Regions from separate parts of the Neobacillus sp. NPDC093182 genome, predicted to be linked through region 3. Evidence: riboswitches for the same ligand, from Rfam matches in the RefSeq annotation. Region 3 holds a riboswitch; each other region holds the start of a gene.
What was found. Region 3 has a riboswitch for S-adenosylmethionine ahead of metK (methionine adenosyltransferase). Riboswitches for the same ligand answer to the same signal wherever they lie in the genome.
Positions count from the first base shown of each region.

Region 1: it holds a riboswitch for S-adenosylmethionine, as region 3 does, so the genes downstream of both, ACIQAA_RS11525 (methionine ABC transporter ATP-binding protein) here and metK (methionine adenosyltransferase) in region 3, are expected to answer to the same signal.
Region 2: it holds a riboswitch for S-adenosylmethionine, as region 3 does, so the genes downstream of both, ACIQAA_RS11915 (methionine biosynthesis PLP-dependent protein) here and metK (methionine adenosyltransferase) in region 3, are expected to answer to the same signal.

Region 1 is NZ_JBIVOI010000005.1:161,867-167,471, reverse strand. Features, by position in the region: gene ACIQAA_RS11535 (MetQ/NlpA family ABC transporter substrate-binding protein) at 1-706, opposite strand, end outside; gene ACIQAA_RS11530 (methionine ABC transporter permease) at 720-1,391, opposite strand; gene ACIQAA_RS11525 (methionine ABC transporter ATP-binding protein) at 1,384-2,409, opposite strand; SAM riboswitch class I at 2,572-2,680, opposite strand; gene ACIQAA_RS11520 (O-acetylhomoserine aminocarboxypropyltransferase/cysteine synthase family protein) at 2,807-4,123, opposite strand; gene ACIQAA_RS11515 (SCP2 sterol-binding domain-containing protein) at 4,143-4,502, opposite strand; gene ACIQAA_RS11510 (thioredoxin family protein) at 4,639-4,947, opposite strand; gene ACIQAA_RS11505 (toprim domain-containing protein) at 4,951-5,307, opposite strand; gene ACIQAA_RS11500 (YusG family protein) at 5,440-5,605, opposite strand, start outside.
Region 2 is NZ_JBIVOI010000005.1:232,627-238,231, forward strand. Features, by position in the region: gene ACIQAA_RS11905 (bifunctional homocysteine S-methyltransferase/methylenetetrahydrofolate reductase) at 1-110, opposite strand, end outside; gene metC (cystathionine beta-lyase) at 122-1,300, opposite strand; gene ACIQAA_RS11915 (methionine biosynthesis PLP-dependent protein) at 1,300-2,415, opposite strand; SAM riboswitch class I at 2,497-2,616, opposite strand; gene ACIQAA_RS11920 (alpha-mannosidase) at 3,114-5,555, shown strand.
Region 3 is NZ_JBIVOI010000001.1:841,555-847,159, reverse strand. Features, by position in the region: gene ACIQAA_RS04405 (alpha/beta hydrolase family protein) at 52-843, shown strand; gene ACIQAA_RS04400 (DUF2584 domain-containing protein) at 885-1,127, shown strand; gene pckA (phosphoenolpyruvate carboxykinase (ATP)) at 1,167-2,753, opposite strand; SAM riboswitch class I at 2,971-3,109, shown strand; gene metK (methionine adenosyltransferase) at 3,312-4,511, shown strand; gene asnB (asparagine synthase (glutamine-hydrolyzing)) at 4,720-5,605, shown strand, end outside.

The DNA of each region.
Region 1 (5,605 bases), on a different contig from region 3:
TAACATATGGTGACTCACTATTTTCAATTGCAATGGAATCTTCTAATGGATTAAGACCAGCGTCAATCGCATAGTTTGAGTTGATTAGTACGGCGTCTCCTTCACCATTGTTGTAGATTTGTGGTAATAATGCTGCTTCATAATTTGTATCAAACTTAAGGTTTTTTGTATTTTCTACAACATCTTCCGTTGTTGCGGTTGTTTTATCAATGCCCTCTTTTAATTTAATTAATCCCTCTGCCTCAAGAAGGGAAAGAAGACGTCCATGGTCGGCTACAGAGTTACTCATAATTAATTGTGCACCATCAGGTAAATCATTTAAATCTTTGTATTTTTTAGAGTAAACTCCGATTGGCTCAATGTGGATACCGCCAGCGTTTACAAAGTCATAACCATTTTCTTTAATTTGAGCTGTTAAATATGGAATGTGCTGGAAATAGTTTGCATCAAGTTCTTTAGAATCCAATGCCTTGTTTGGTAATACATAATCTTGGAAAGTTTCAATCTTTAATTCGATACCTTTTTCTTCTAAAAGCGCACTAGCTTCTTCTAAGATTTCTGCGTGAGGAACATTAGATGCCCCTACCACTAATTCCGTTGTTTCTGCTTTTTCATCTCCACCTGTTGACTTCTCTTCGGAAGTACCGCATGCTGCTAATAATAATACGAATGATAATGCTAAAACGAAACTGAATAATTTTTTCATGTTGCCCTCTCCTTTATCTTTTATCTAATTTTGAAGTGATAATATCACCGATAAACTGAATTACAAACACAATGATCAAAATAATGATAGTCGCGATTAATGTTACATCATTCTGATTTCGCTGGAACCCTTCTAGATATGCAAGGTTTCCTAATCCTCCCGCACCGATGACTCCTGCCATGGCCGTATAACCTACAAGCGCAATCGCGGTAACTGTAATGCCTGATACTAAGGCTGGCATTGATTCAGGAAGTAACACCTTCCAGATAATCGTGCTCGTTGTAGCCCCCATGGACTTAGCTGCTTCAATTACACCTTTATCTATTTCCCTAAGACCAATTTCAACCATTCTTGCATAAAATGGCGCAGCACCTATGATTAATGCTGGAAGAGCCGCATTTTCACCGATCATGCTTTTAACAAGGAACATAGTAAATGGTATTAATAATACAATTAAGATAATAAAGGGAATGGAGCGAAATATATTAACAATTGCACTGATTACGATGTTTACTGGCCGGTTCTCCCAAATGTTCCCTTTTGAGGTTAAGAAAAGCAGCATACCAAGTAAAATACCTAAAATAAATGTTGCGACTACAGAAATCCCTGTCATATATAAGGTTTGAAGTGTAGCCTCCCACATTTCTTCCCAATCAATATCCTGAAAGTAACGTTCCTCATTCATTCGTAACCACCTCCACTCCCACCTGTTGAGAACGAATGTAGTCTACTGCTTTATCGACTTCCGTGTCATTACCGTCTAGATGAATAAACAGCGATCCATAGGATCCGCTTTGAGTCTGCGAGATCTTTCCCTGCAGGATATTAACAGTGACATTATTATTTCGAATTAAATTCGTAATAATTGGCTGCTCTGCTGCTTCACCAATAAACGTTAATTGTACCACCCGTCCAGTCTTACAGTGCTCTAACAAATGCTCAGCCGTTTCTTTTGTTTCTTCTGGCTCGGTAACCTGTTGAACAAAACGCTTCGTAATCTTCTGCTGCGGGTTTTTAAACACATCTAACACCTGTCCAAGCTCCACAATTCTGCCACTTTCCATAACCGCTACCCGATGACAGATTTTACGGATGACATGCATTTCATGAGTGATCAGGACAATTGTTAATCCCAGCCTTTTATTGATATCAACTAACAAATCCAAAATAGAATCGGTAGTTTGTGGGTCTAGGGCTGAAGTTGCTTCATCGCAAAGCAGTACTTTGGGATTGTTGGCCAGTGCCCGCGCAATTCCAACACGTTGTTTTTGACCGCCGCTAAGCTGGGACGGGTAAGCATTTTCTCTTCCTTCAAGACCCACTAATTTAATCAATTCATTTACTCTTCTTTGTCTTTCAGAACCACCCACGCCAGCTATCTCCAAAGGAAACGAGATATTCTCGCTAACCGTTCTTGACCAAAGCAAATTGAAATGCTGAAATATCATACTTATTTCCTGGCGTGCTTTCCGAAGCTCACTGCCCTTAATTTTTGAAATAACACGGCCAGCAACGGTAACAGATCCTTCTGTCGGGAGCTCTAGTCCATTAAGCATTCGAATTAAGGTACTTTTCCCCGCACCACTATAACCGATTACCCCGAAAATTTCCCCTTCTTGTATTTCTAAATTAACATCATCAACTGCCTTCAGCTGCCCCTGTTTAGAAGGGAAAACCTTTCGGACATCTTTTATAGAAATCATTCCATCACCTTCTTTATCCAATAAAATGTGTAGTTGCAACAATTTCAATTAGAGCGGACTGCTTAAATATAGGGTTTGATTGATTCCAGAAAAACATTCTATAGTAGAAAAATTAAAAAGCCTTTCTGCATAGGCAGAAAGGCATCATAAATAAGGACCTTTCTCCCATCTTCCAAAGCATCCGCTTTGTGTGAATTGGCACCATTTCAATAATAATATTGACGGTTGCCGGGCTTCATCGGGCACATCCCTCCACCACTCTTGATAAGAGTTAAAAGCAATCTATATTCAATTAGTACGTTCATTGATTAAAGAAATTATTTTAGTACGAAAATTATCGTAACATGGATAAAAAGTGATGTCAACGAAATTTTCTTCAAATTTTGAATAAACTTTTTTAGGCTTTTGCTTTTAAAGAAGCGACACCTGTGGCGGTCTCAATCGCTGCTTCTAGGTCTTCAATTAAATCCTCTACATTTTCAATACCAATGGAGAGTCGAATTAAATCCTCAGAAACTCCAGCTGCCTTCAGTCCTTCTGTATCAAGCTGCTGATGAGTAGTGCTGGCAGGGTGAATAATTAAGCTTTTCGCATCGCCAACATTCGCTACATGGGCGAAAAGTTTAATGGAGTCAATTAATTTTGCTCCGGCTTCTCTGCCGCCTTTGATTCCAAAAACGATCATCGACCCGGCACCTTTAGGCAAATACTTGCTTGCCAATTCATAATCAGGATGAGAAGCGTGACCAGGATAGGATACCCACTCAACAGCAGGATGCTTGACTAAGTACTCAACTACTTCCTTCGTATTGGCTACATGCTCCTTCATTCGAACATGAAGTGTTTCTAGTCCAAGTGTAAACTGAAAAGCGTTTTGTGGACTTAAAGAAGGTCCTAAATCACGTAAAAGTTGTACGCGCGCTTTAATAATATAGGCAGCAGCACCTAATGCTTCAGCATAAACAAGGTCATGATAGCTTGGATCTGGAGTTGTAAAACCTGGGAATTTAGGTGAATTCCAGTCGAACCTACCACCGTCTACAATAATTCCTCCCGTTGTTGTACCATTCCCTAAAAGCCATTTCGTTGCTGAATGAATAACAATATCAGCACCATATTCTATTGGTCTGCAAAGGTACGGTGTAGCAAATGTATTATCAATAATTAATGGAACTCCTGCCGCGTGGGCGATATCCGCAACTTTGTCAATATCAAGGATTCTTAAAGACGGATTCCCAATCGTTTCGGCAAACACCGCTTTTGTTTTTTCATTGATAGCCGCACGGAAATTTTCTGGATCTTCGGGATCTACAAACTTAACTTTAATCCCATATTTCGGGAGTGTAACGGCAAATAAATTGTAGGTACCCCCATATAATGTTGAAGCTGAAACAATCTCATCACCAGCTTCTGCAATATTTAATATTGCCAGGGTAATCGCAGCCATTCCACTTGCTACTGCAAGGGCTCCAACGCCGCCTTCTAACAAGGCAACTCTTTCTTCAAAAACGGTTGTTGTCGGGTTGTGGATTCGAGTATATATGTATCCGGTCTCTTTCAAGGCGAAAAGATTTGCCGCATGTTCGGTATTCTTAAATTGATAGGCATTATTTTGGTAGATTGGTACTGCTCTTGCTCCTGTTACTGGATCTGGTGCTAACCCTCCATGAACACTCAACGTTTCAAAACGATATTTTTTATGATTTTCCCCCATACTAAACACTCCTCAATTATTATGAAATAAATTTTCTATACCGTTCCTCTGACTTGGTTAAATAAAAGATTGATTCGATAAGTAAAATGGTACGAAATGGAGCTTTAACTTTTAGCTGTCCGTTGTTAATAAGATTTCTTAATTTTTCTTTTCCTTCAAGCAGACTATAAATGGAATCCCGTTGACCACTTATATCGCACGTGACAGCCCTGTCGGTAGAATCAACAAGGAAAATAACCTCGCCACGATGAAACATGAGGAAGTCCTCTTGACCTTCGCAAACCAGCTTTATTGTTAGACCTTCCAATTTTTCAATCAACTTGAGAACGTGACCGTTGTTCTTGATAGCAGCAAGGAAAATCTGTATCATTTCTTCCATTTTCCATCACTCCGATTCCACTCCATTCTGTTATATATTCAAGTCAGTTAAGTAGAATTCCTTTATAATTTTACCGACAAATTTCTGCTTTTGATGAGAAATAAAAAAAAAACAGACGCATCAATCGGCATCTGTTTTATCGTAATAATTGTTTAATTTTTTCATATAAGAAAGGAACAGAGTTGAATGCATAAATCATCTCAACCAGTTCTCCATCCTTTATAAAAAGCAGGCAGGGAACACTTTCAATTTGAAATTTTTCTGCCAGCTCAGGATAAAAATTCAGATTCATTTTCCCTATTTTCACATCAACCATATTTTCTATGACTTGGAGCATTCTGGATGCTACCTGGCAAGTACCGCATAAAGGCGTATAGAAGTAAATGAGTCCGGATGAATGACTATTAAAGAATGATGATACCTCATCTAGGTTCCAATCGTTCATTTGTTAACCCATTTCTAAAAATTGAGTATGAACATCGATATTTGCACCTAAAAGGACTGTTGCAAGATGGTACACTGGTGCAGTGGCAACTTCACGGTACATCTTATCTATATAAATATGTTCCGCTTGTGGGAATTCCCTTTTCAGTTGTTTGCGAAGTTTCTCACCTGCATCATCTGCATCAACAAGGATATAGACCTCTTTATCTTCGAGGGTATCAATTAATTCATCCAATTTAGACATACTGATTGTACCATTTGTGCAGACAATCTCCATTGGTTCCTTCAGGATACTTTTAACCTTTTTCTTATCTGATTTTCCTTCGACAATCAGAACTTTATCACCATACGTGTCATTCATCATTCATCACCTATACGAAAGAGAATTTATTTGTTTGATGTTAACATATTCAATAAATTTAATAACGTGTGAATATGTTCACTATACCACGATTGTCTTTTTGATAATAGGTGTTTGCTTACACAATATTCCCTAACACCATCCACCATCATCACAATCCGTATATTTTGCGTCTGGCTGTTCCGTAACTGTTACATTTTGAAAAATCTTTCGTTGTTCTACCTCAAATCGTTGATCTAACTGAAAAGTCATGTCCCCTGGTAACTGTATTTTACCAATGGGGGTATTATCTAGGAAT
Region 2 (5,605 bases), on a different contig from region 3:
GAAAGGTTCAACTCTTCCAAGCAGCTATCTTTGCCGAATGAATAAAGAAGGGTGCCCATGGCACCATCACCTATTAAAATTTGTCTTTTTAATTTATCTAAAAAGGTCATGATCATTCTCCTTACTGCGAGACCAATAGTTTTTCTTTCACCTGTTGTAGCGCCTGAGAGAAGTCTTTAATCAGATCGTCTGGGTTCTCTAAGCCAACGGATAAACGGATGAGGCTGTTTTTAATTCCTCGTATTTCTCTTTCCTCTTGCGGCATAGCTGCATGAGACATTTTCGCAGGGTAGGAGAGTATCGATTCAACTGCACCAAGACTAACGGCAAAAACAGGTATTTTAACATTGGACAGAAAGACTTGAAGAGCTTGTTCATCCTTGAATTCAAACGACAAAACTGCACCTGGTCCAGCCGCCTGACTTTTTTGAAGCTCGTGCTGTGGATGATTTTTCAGCCCTGGATAATAAACCTTTTCAATTAACGGATGAGCCTCTAAAAATTCTGCTATTTTAATAGCTGATTTTTGTGACTGCTCGAGTCTGACATGCAGGGTTTTTATCCCCCTAAGCACTAGCCATGCATCCTGCGGCCCAAGTACAGCACCAAAGGAATTTTGTAAAGAATACAATCTCTTACCTAATTCTTCATCCTTTACAACAGCTAGACCGGCAACGACATCGCTATGTCCTGATAAAAACTTAGTAGCACTATGGAGAACAACATCTGCTCCGAGCTCTAAAGGTCTCTGGTACTCAGGAGTTAAAAAAGTGTTATCTACATACGTAATGGCGTTGATCTCTTTAGCCAAAACGCAAATAGCTTCAATATCTGTAACCTTTAATAGTGGATTTGAAGGTGTTTCTACATAGAATGCTTTCGTGTTAGGCTTAATTGCCTCTTTTACTTGATTTAGGTCTGTCATATCTACAAATGTATGTTCAATCCCGAACCGAGTCAGTACCTGAGTGACCATGCGATAGGTACCGCCATATACATCTTCGGTAATAACGATATGGTCACCAGATGAAAGAAGTAGGAAAGCTGTTGAAATAGCAGCCATTCCCGACGAAAAAGCAAAACCCCTTGTCCCGCCTTCTAATTCCGCAATTACATCTTCGAGCGCTTCTCTTGTGGGGTTTCCACTTCTAGCGTAATCGTATTTTCCGTAACTTTCTATATCAAATTGATGGAAGGTTGATGCATGTTGGATCGGTACACTAACTGCTCCAGTGTTTGGATCTACTTTATGCTGATTATGAAGGAGCTTGGTTTCAAAACTATAATTTTCTGAACTCATTATCCAATCACTCCTTCTTTTAATTTCGCTAATGCCTGTTCAAGGTCTTCAATAATGTCTGTTGGGTCTTCAAGTCCTACAGAGAATCTTAATAGTCTGTTACATACACCTGACTGAATTCGAATTTCTTCTGGAATGTCAGCGTGGGTTTGTGTCGCTGGATAAGTAATAAAGCTTTCTGTTCCGCCAAGGCTTTCAGCAAATGAAATGAGAGAAAGACTTTGAAGGAATGGATTCACCCAAGCTTCATCTTGTAAGCGGAAGGAAACCATTCCTCCATTTCCTGGATACAGGACATCTGTTATACCGTCATGGTTAGAAAGGTATTCAACAATGGCCTTCGCATTGCTTTCATGTCTTTGCATTCTTAGTGATAAAGTTTTCATTCCACGCATTACTAACCAGGAATCAAAAGGACTTAGGACTCCACCGGCTCCATTATGATGAAAAGCCAATGCCTCACAAATTTCTTTACCTTTGGCAACGACCAGACCAGCTAGGACATCATTATGGCCGCCTAAGTATTTCGTCGCACTATGAATGACAATATCCGCACCCAGCAGGATTGGCTGTTGAAGAAGCGGTGTATAGAACGTATTATCAACAATCAGAATAATTCCGTGCCTTTTCGCAATTTTTGACACAGCTGCTATATCTGACTGCTGCATAAGCGGATTGGTCGGAGTCTCAAGAAAAATCGCCTTGGTTTGAGGGGTAATCCTTCTTTCAATCTCTTCAGGACTACACGTATTAACATATTGAGTCTTCAAGCCCCATTTTTTAAATCCCTTTTCTAGTAAACGATACGTTCCTCCGTACAAGTCCTCACTAACAATCCATTCGTCCCCAGACTCGAAAAGAGAAAGGATTGTAAAAATCGCTGCCATCCCCGAACTGCAAGCGAACCCCTGATCTGCGCCTTCAAGATCGGCAATCGCCTTTTCAAGGAGCTGACGGGTAGGATTACCTGTCCGTGAGTAATCAAATCCCGTTGATTGCCCGATTCCCTCGTGACGGTAAGCTGTTGAAAAATAAACAGGAGGATTGACGGTGCCTGTCACCGTATCACTTCTATTACCAATTTGAGCTAACTTTGTATCAATCTTATAAACCATGATCCGTATCCTCCTTTATATAAACAAAAAAAGTCTTCTATAAGAAGAAGACTTTTGGATGCACATTCGCATAGGTCATTCTTCTTATCTCACAAGTTACCTAATAACTTGATGGACTTAGCACCTTTTCAATGATAAAAAATGTCATTGAAGGTTGCTGAGACTTCATAGGGCCATTCCCTCAGCCTCTCTTGATAAGAAAGTATAATATTTAGACTTTTTATAAAATTTACTACACTAAAGCAGAAGTGTCAATTAATATTTAAAGGAAATCTATTTATACAAGAAAACTTTTAAATTATTTTTACGAATCGATGGTTGCTAGCAAGACATTTGTAACATCAGTGTGATGCTGAGTTTTTAGAGCAGTAATAATAAAATATTAATTGATATTCTTGCCTTACCTAACCTTTTAAAAATAATCTCTCCGTCTTTTAAGTACTTAACGACGAATGCAGCCGCACCAAGGAAGATATATCTTTTATCATAAACTTAGTTTAATGGATACACAAAGTTAAAGTAGAATGTTATAATGAATCAAAAAAATAAGGTAAGTCTATTTTTTTTTTGTTTGTGAAGGCGGTTTCAAACTCGTTTGGCAACGATCTTTTTTGCATTCTAATTAAGAGGAGTGATTATTTATATTTTACCATTGAGAAGATGGAAATTAGAATTGGAGGAAAATACCTGTGAAAAACATGTTTATGATCGGAAATGCACATCTCGACCCCGTATGGCTTTGGCGCTGGCAGGAAGGTTTTCAAGAAGTGAAGGCGACATTTCGTTCAGCACTCGATCGTCTAACAGAATATGAGAATTTTATTTTTACTTCAAGTTCTGCTGCGTATTATGAATGGATAGAAAAAAACGATTCAAAAATGTTTCAAGAAATCAATCAAAGAATTCAAGAAGGCAGATGGATTATTTGTGGCGGCTGGTGGATTCAGCCGGATTGTAATATTCCAAGTGGTGAATCATTTGTCCGACAAGGGCTGATCGGCCAGAACTATTTTAAAGAAAAGTTTGGGGTCACCGCCACTGTTGGTTACAATGTTGACAGCTTTGGTCATAATGGAATGCTGCCACAAATTTTAAAGAAATCCGGCATGGATTCTTATGTATTTATGAGACCTGGTCCAGAGGAAAAAGGGCTGCCGGGCAGGTTGTTTTTATGGGAATCCAAAGATGGTTCTCGGGTAAAAGCGTTTCGCATTCCCTTTGAATATTGCACCTTTGACCATCTAGAAAATCACATCATGCATTGTAAAAATGAACTTAAGCATTCTTTCAATCATCTAATGTGCTTCTATGGTGTTGGTAATCATGGCGGCGGGCCGACAAAGGAAAATATCGAGATTATTGAAAAATTAAACCAATCGATGGAAGATACCAATCTTATGTTTAGTTCACCGAATGAATTTTTTGACCATGTAGAGAGTTTTAAGGATACTCTTCCGGTTGTCCATGACGATCTGCACCATCATGCGATTGGTTGTTATTCTGTTCATTCCGAAGTAAAAAAGCTAAATCGATATTCTGAAAATCTCACTTTAATGGCTGAGAAGTTCTCCTCGGTTGCCAACTGGACGACAGATCAACCGTATCCAGAAGACATGAATCAGGCTTGGAAGGGAATCTTATTTAACCAGTTCCACGATATTTTAGCGGGGACAAGCATTTCAGAAGCATATGATGATGCTAGAGATTTATTTGGCGAGTCGATCAGTATTGCAACACGAAATATGAATTACGCCCTCCAATCGTTAAGTTGGAATATTGATATCGAAGAAGAAAAAGACATGAAGCCAATGGTCATCTTTAATCCTCATTCATGGCCGGTAAAGGTAAATGTTGAAATTGAGTATGGGCTTTTTGTGAATTATTTATTGCCACAAGAATTTATTATTGAAGATATTAATGGAAATGAAGTGCCTTACCAAATCATTGATTCTGTTGCGAAAGTACCGAATCGAAAAAGAGTTGCCTTTGTGGCTGAACTTCCACCATTAGGATATAGCACGTATAAACTTCGTGCGGTTAAGCCGACAAAAGAGTTTGAATCTGTAAAAGTAACCGATCACGAAATGGAAAACGACCGCTTCAAGCTAGTAATTGATAAAGAAACTGGTGGAATCAGCAGTTTATTCGACAAAGAGAAGGAAATCGAAGTGTTCAAGAGTAATGCGGCTATCCCTTATGTCATGAATGATTCTTCCGATTCATGGGGACATGGGAAACTTCGCTTTGATGAAATCGCCGGAGTCTTCAAGCCAATCCGGATTAAAAAGCTGGAAGAAGGTCCAGTAAAAGGGGTTATTCGGGTTACGTCTAAGTTTCAATCATCCACGATTGTCCAGGATTTTATCATGTACAAACAGTTAAATAAGATTGAAGTGAAAGTGAAAGTAAATTGGCAAGAAAGTTACCAAACGTTAAAACTCAAGTTTCCAGTAAGCTTTAATCAACGGCATGCAACTTCTGAGATTCCATTTGGGCATGCTTCGCGCGAGGCAAACGGAGATGAAAAGCCAATGCAAAATTGGATTGATGTAACAGGCACGATTAGCAAACAAAGGAAAGATATATATGGTTTAAGTCTTCTTAATGACGGCAAATATGGTGTCGATGTAAGTGGAAATAGTATCAATTTAACGGTTCTAAGAAGCCCGATTTATGCCCATCATGCTCCATTCGTACCAGATCCGGACGAGGATTATCCGATTATTGATCAAGGGATTCAAACTTTTACCTATCAATTGCTGCCACATGAAAATAGCTGGCAAGAAGCCGAAACGGTTAAGCATGCATTAGAACTGAATCAAAAGCCGCAGATCATTGTGGAAACCTATCATAAAGGTTCTTTAGCTCAAGAAGATTCATTTATTGAGATTGACCAGCCCAATATTATTCTTTCTGCTTTAAAAAAGGCTGAAAATCATGATGATTTGATTATTCGTCTTTATGAAGCCCATAACCAAGAAACAGTAGTCAACGTGGATTTGAAGAATTGGGGTAGGAAGATTGAACTGCAATTTGGACCATCTGAAATTAAAACGTTATCCATCCCGAAAAATCCCGAGGAGCCAATCAAGGAAACGAACTTAATCGAAGATGTTGAGAAATCCTTGGTGACTGTATGAAGAACGAATCTCTGTTAGATTAATAGATTTAAAAGCAAGGAAATGAAATA
Region 3 (5,605 bases):
TGAATGCCTACTTACATAAATTTTTACGGATTAATGGAAAGGTGAAATGTAGTGAACAAACAGAATGGAAAAATCATTGAAGTTTATCGTTTTCCTTCACCCAATCCCAATGTGGAATTAAGGGAGATTACGTATCTTTCAAATGGATTGAGAGTAAAAGGATTACTTGCGGAACCGAAAATAAAAGGAAACTATGACGGCTTTTTATATTTACGGGGCGGTATTAAGAATGTTGGTAAGGTAAGACCTGCAAGAATTGCTCAATTTGCCTCTGAAGGATTTATTGTATTTGCCCCCTACTATCGGGGAAATCAAGGCGGGGAGGGGAATGAGGATTTTGCTGGAGAGGACAGGGAGGATGCTTTTGCCGGATTTGAGCTTTTAAAGTCGTTTCCTAATGTAGGGTTTATCCATGTTTTTGGTTTTTCGCGAGGTGGTGTAATGGCATTGATGACCGCACTCCAATACCAAGAGGCAGCTTCCATTGTTACTTGGGGCGGGGTAAGTGATATGTTTTTAACCTACGAAGAAAGAAAAGATTTGCGGAAAATGATGAAAAGGGTGATTGGCGGTACACCTGGAAAATATCCTGAACGATATAAAGAGCGAACTCCCCTTTATGAGCTCGAAAAGCTTTTAGCACCTGTTTTAATCATTCATGGAGTAAATGATCAGAATGTATCGGTAGAGCATGCCTACAGACTAGAAAGAAGACTCAAGATGTTAAATAAGCCGGTGGAGTGCTGGTACTTTGATGAGTTTACCCATTACTTTCCTCCCGTAGTAAACAGAAAAATCGTGAAAGATTTAACGAAGTGGATGAAATGTCAAATCAAAAGATGATAAAATAAAAGTAAGTCCAATCACAGAGGAGTTGGGTACATATGGGTATGCCTCTTGAGTTAAATACGATGATCGTAACAAAAGGCAGAGAAACAAGAATCGAAGAAAATCGTTTTGTTTTAGAAAAAGAAGGCTATCGACTTTATCCGATTGATATTCCCATTGACGTGAGAAAAACCATTGAAAGCGACACGAACGGGACAGCTGTCATTAAAAAAGTAGAATGGCAAGAAAACCGCACTTGGTTAACTTACCAATTAATTTCACTAAATTCTACAAATTAGTAAAGGCCCTTATCGAAATACGATAAGGGCTTTCTCTATTTAGGCAATTGGTCCGCCTTTTTCTTCAATTTCTGAATCAACTCTGGTGAATTTTTTAAAGTTTTCACGGAATTTAGCCGCTAAATCTTTTGCTTTCTTCTCATAGGCTTGTGGGTCATCCCAAGTTTTGCTTGGTTGAAGAACCTCATCAGGTACACCTGCAATATGGAGTGGAATATTTAGTCCAAAAATATCGTCTTTTACTGTTTCGACATTGTTTAGTTCCCCTTCAAGTGCAGCCTGAATCATTGCTCGTGTATAGGATAACTTCATGCGGCTCCCCACTCCGTATTCTCCGCCAGTCCAGCCAGTATTAACAAGAAAGACATTTGCATTATGCTCAAGAATCTTTTCACCAAGCATTTCTGCATAACGTGTTGCAGGTAAAGGCAGGAATGGTGCGCCAAAGCAGGTGGAGAAGGTCGCTTCTGGAGATGTAACACCACGCTCGGTTCCGGCTAACTTGGATGTATAACCACTCAAGAAATGATACATTGCCTGCTCTTTTGTTAACTTCGAGATTGGAGGCAATACCCCAAATGCATCGGCGGTTAAAAAGACAATGGTATTCGGGTGACCCGCAATGCTCGGTTCAACTATATTTTCAATGGCGTGCATCGGATAAGCAGCCCTTGTATTTTCAGTTAGAGTTGCATCGTCATAATCTGCAATTCTTGTATCGGGATTGAGAACAACATTTTCTAATACAGAACCAAAATGGATGGCATCAAAAATTTGCGGTTCTTTTTCCCTGGAAAGATTAATTGTTTTTGCATAGCATCCGCCTTCAATATTAAAAACGCCATTAGAAGACCAGCCATGTTCATCATCACCAATTAAACGGCGTTTGGGGTCTGCTGATAAAGTGGTTTTACCTGTCCCAGAAAGACCGAAGAACAGAGCAACATCACCTTCCACACCTATATTAGCAGAGCAGTGCATAGAGAAAATATTATTTTCAGGTAATAGGTAGTTCATGATTGAAAAAATCGACTTTTTCATTTCGCCAGCATATTCTGTTCCGCCGATTAATATCGTTCGTTTTTCGAATGAGATAATAATAAAGGTTTCAGACTTTGTTCCATCTACTACAGGATTTGCTTTAAAGTTTGGAGCAGAAATGACCGTGAAACCAGGTTTATGTGTCAGCAATTCTTCTTCACTAGGACGAATAAATAGTTGATGGGCGAATAGATTATGCCAAGCAAATTCATTCACAATTTGAATCGGCAATTGGGTCTTTTTATCAGCCCCTGCAAATCCTTTAAAAACAAAGATTTCATTTTTTTCTTTTAAGTATTCTAAAACTTTTTGATAGAGGTTATTAAAAACTTCTTCTGAAATGGGCTGATTTAAATTACCCCAATCAATTTTATCCTTAATGGATTCTTCCATTACAATAAATTTGTCTTGAGGAGATCTTCCAGTATATTTACCTGTTGATACACTGATCGCACCAGTTGAGGTTAGTTTTCCTTCATTTCTAGATAGTATTTTTTCCACTAATTGAGGAACAGACATTTGAATATGCACATGACTGTCTTCCAGCAATTGGTTTAATTCATTTGGGACATGTACTGAATTCATCAGAACGAACCTTCCTTTTCAAGTTTTTAATATTCGATATATTCATAAAAAGTATAACACATTTAATCGAATAGTCTATACTAATTGGTGAATTTGGGTTGTATTATTAAGTATAAATTTAAAATGGAAAAATTTCATATAATTATCCTTAATTTGCTAGCAAATTCATTGACAATGTTCGAGAGGTTCAAGTATGATACTAATTTGAACGGATACTCTCTTATCCTGAGCTGGTGGAGGGACAGGCCCTATGAAACCCAGCAACCTGCTTTATGAGAAGATGATTACGTAGTTATCATTTTCTCAAGTGCGAAGGTGCTAATCTGACGCAAGGTTTTGACCTTGAACGATAAGAGTGAAAGGACCGGAACAACCTTTCCTCATGTGGTAAGGTTTTTTGTTTTGTATAAGACCTTTTATCAAAAGAGCTGCTAATAAAAATCCTTTGTTTATTTCATACTAAGGGAATGAGTACCGTATCAATTTCAGTGGTTCTAGAAGTATACCTGTAACCTTCATATGAACCTTGATTTATCTCATAATATAGGAGGAAATCAGATGTCAACAAAACGTCGTTTGTTCACTTCTGAGTCAGTTACGGAAGGTCATCCAGATAAAATCTGTGACCAAATTTCTGATTCGATTCTAGATGCGATTTTAGCAAAGGATGCAAATGCTCGGGTTGCTGCTGAAACGTCCGTTACAACTGGATTAGTCTTAGTGGCAGGTGAAATCACTACATCTACTTACGTTGATATTCCAAAGATCGTTCGTGAAACAATTAAAGGAATTGGGTACAATCGTGCTAAGTATGGCTTTGATTCCGAAACATGTGGTGTTATTACCTCTATAGGTGAGCAGTCTCCAGACATTGCGATGGGGGTCGATCAGGCACTTGAAGCACGTGAAGGGCAAATGTCTGATGAAGAAATTGAAGCTATTGGGGCAGGAGACCAAGGTTTAATGTTTGGGTTTGCATGTAACGAAACGAAAGAACTAATGCCTCTACCAATTTCATTAGCTCACAAGCTTGCACGTCGTTTAACTGAGGTTCGTAAAGAGGAAATTCTTCCTTACCTGCGTCCGGATGGAAAGACACAAGTAACGGTAGAATACGATGAGAACGACAAACCTGTCCGTATTGATACGATTGTTATTTCAACACAGCACCATCCCGAAATTACGTTAGAGCAAATCCAACGTAATGTAAAAGAGTATGTTATTAATCCAGTTGTTCCGAAAGAACTAATTGATGAAAATACAAAGTATTTCATTAATCCTACAGGTCGTTTTGTTATCGGTGGACCTCAAGGGGATGCTGGTCTAACTGGACGTAAAATTATTGTTGATACGTATGGCGGATATGCTCGTCACGGCGGCGGCGCATTCTCTGGTAAAGATCCTACAAAAGTTGACCGTTCTGCAGCCTATGCAGCTCGTTATGTTGCGAAGAATATTGTAGCAGCAGGACTTGCAGATAAGGTTGAAGTGCAGCTTGCCTATGCAATTGGTGTTGCAAGACCTGTTTCCATTTCCATTGACACATTTGGGACTGGAAAAGTAAGCGAAGAAGTTTTAGTCAATCTAGTTAGTAAAAACTTTGACCTTCGCCCAGCTGGAATCATTAACATGTTAAATCTTCGTCGCCCAATCTATAAACAAACTGCAGCATATGGTCATTTCGGCCGTACAGATGTTGACCTTCCTTGGGAGCGTACAGATAAAGCAGACACATTACGTCAACAAGCAAATATTTAATTAAACCCAATGTACAGGGGAGTTGCATTTTTAATGTAACTCTCTTTTTGATTTCGTCGTCTAAGTTTAGGGCAATGTGTTTAGGTGAAAACTATTTGTACCTGAATTTTCCTACCTTTCACACTGACATTTTTATATGAATAGTGGTAGGATAGGAGAGTATGTTTTTTAAGTTTGGATATTTAGATTGGAGTAGGTGACGTACATAATGTGTGGTTTTATTGGTTGTGTACACGACAAGGCACAAAACTATCGTGATGATCAAAAACAACAATTCAAAAATATGAACGATATTATAACCCATCGTGGACCAGATGATGATGGCTTTTATTATGATGACCATATTCAATTCGGTTTTCGCCGCTTAAGCATTATTGATATTGAATGCGGGCATCAGCCATTAACGTATGAAAATGAGCGCTATTGGATTATCTTTAATGGTGAGGTATATAACTACCTAGAACTTCGTGAAGAATTGCTCAAAGAAGGCTTACAGTTTGCAACAAACTCTGATACAGAAGTTATTATTGCTCTATATAGCCAATTGAAAGAGAAGGCTGTTGAAAAACTGCGCGGGATGTTCGCCTTTACGATATGGGATAAACAAGAACAAATTGTATTTGGTGCAAGAGATCCTTTCGGGATTAAACCGTACTTCTATTTTGAGGATGGAGAAAGAACATTCTTTGCATCCGAGAAGAAGAGTATCCTTCTAGCTCTAGAGAACGATGTTTTAGATTATGATTCCCTACAGCACTATTTAACGTATCAGTTTGTACCTGAGCCAAACACGATGTCAAAAGGCATTCATAAGTTAGAACCGGGACATTATTTTACCAAGAAGATTGGCTCTCCAATGGAAATTAAAAGATATTGGAAGGCAAGTTTTAACCCGGTACAGAAAGCAGAATCAGCATTTATTAAAGAAATTCAAGACGTGTTAATCGATTCAGTTAAAATGCATATGAGAAGTGATGTTCCTGTTGGTTCATTCCTTTCAGGCGGAATCGACTCTTCCATTATTGCTTCGATTGCAAAACAATTTCATCCAGCCATAAAGACGTTTTCAGTCGGTTTCGAGCAAAATGGTTTTA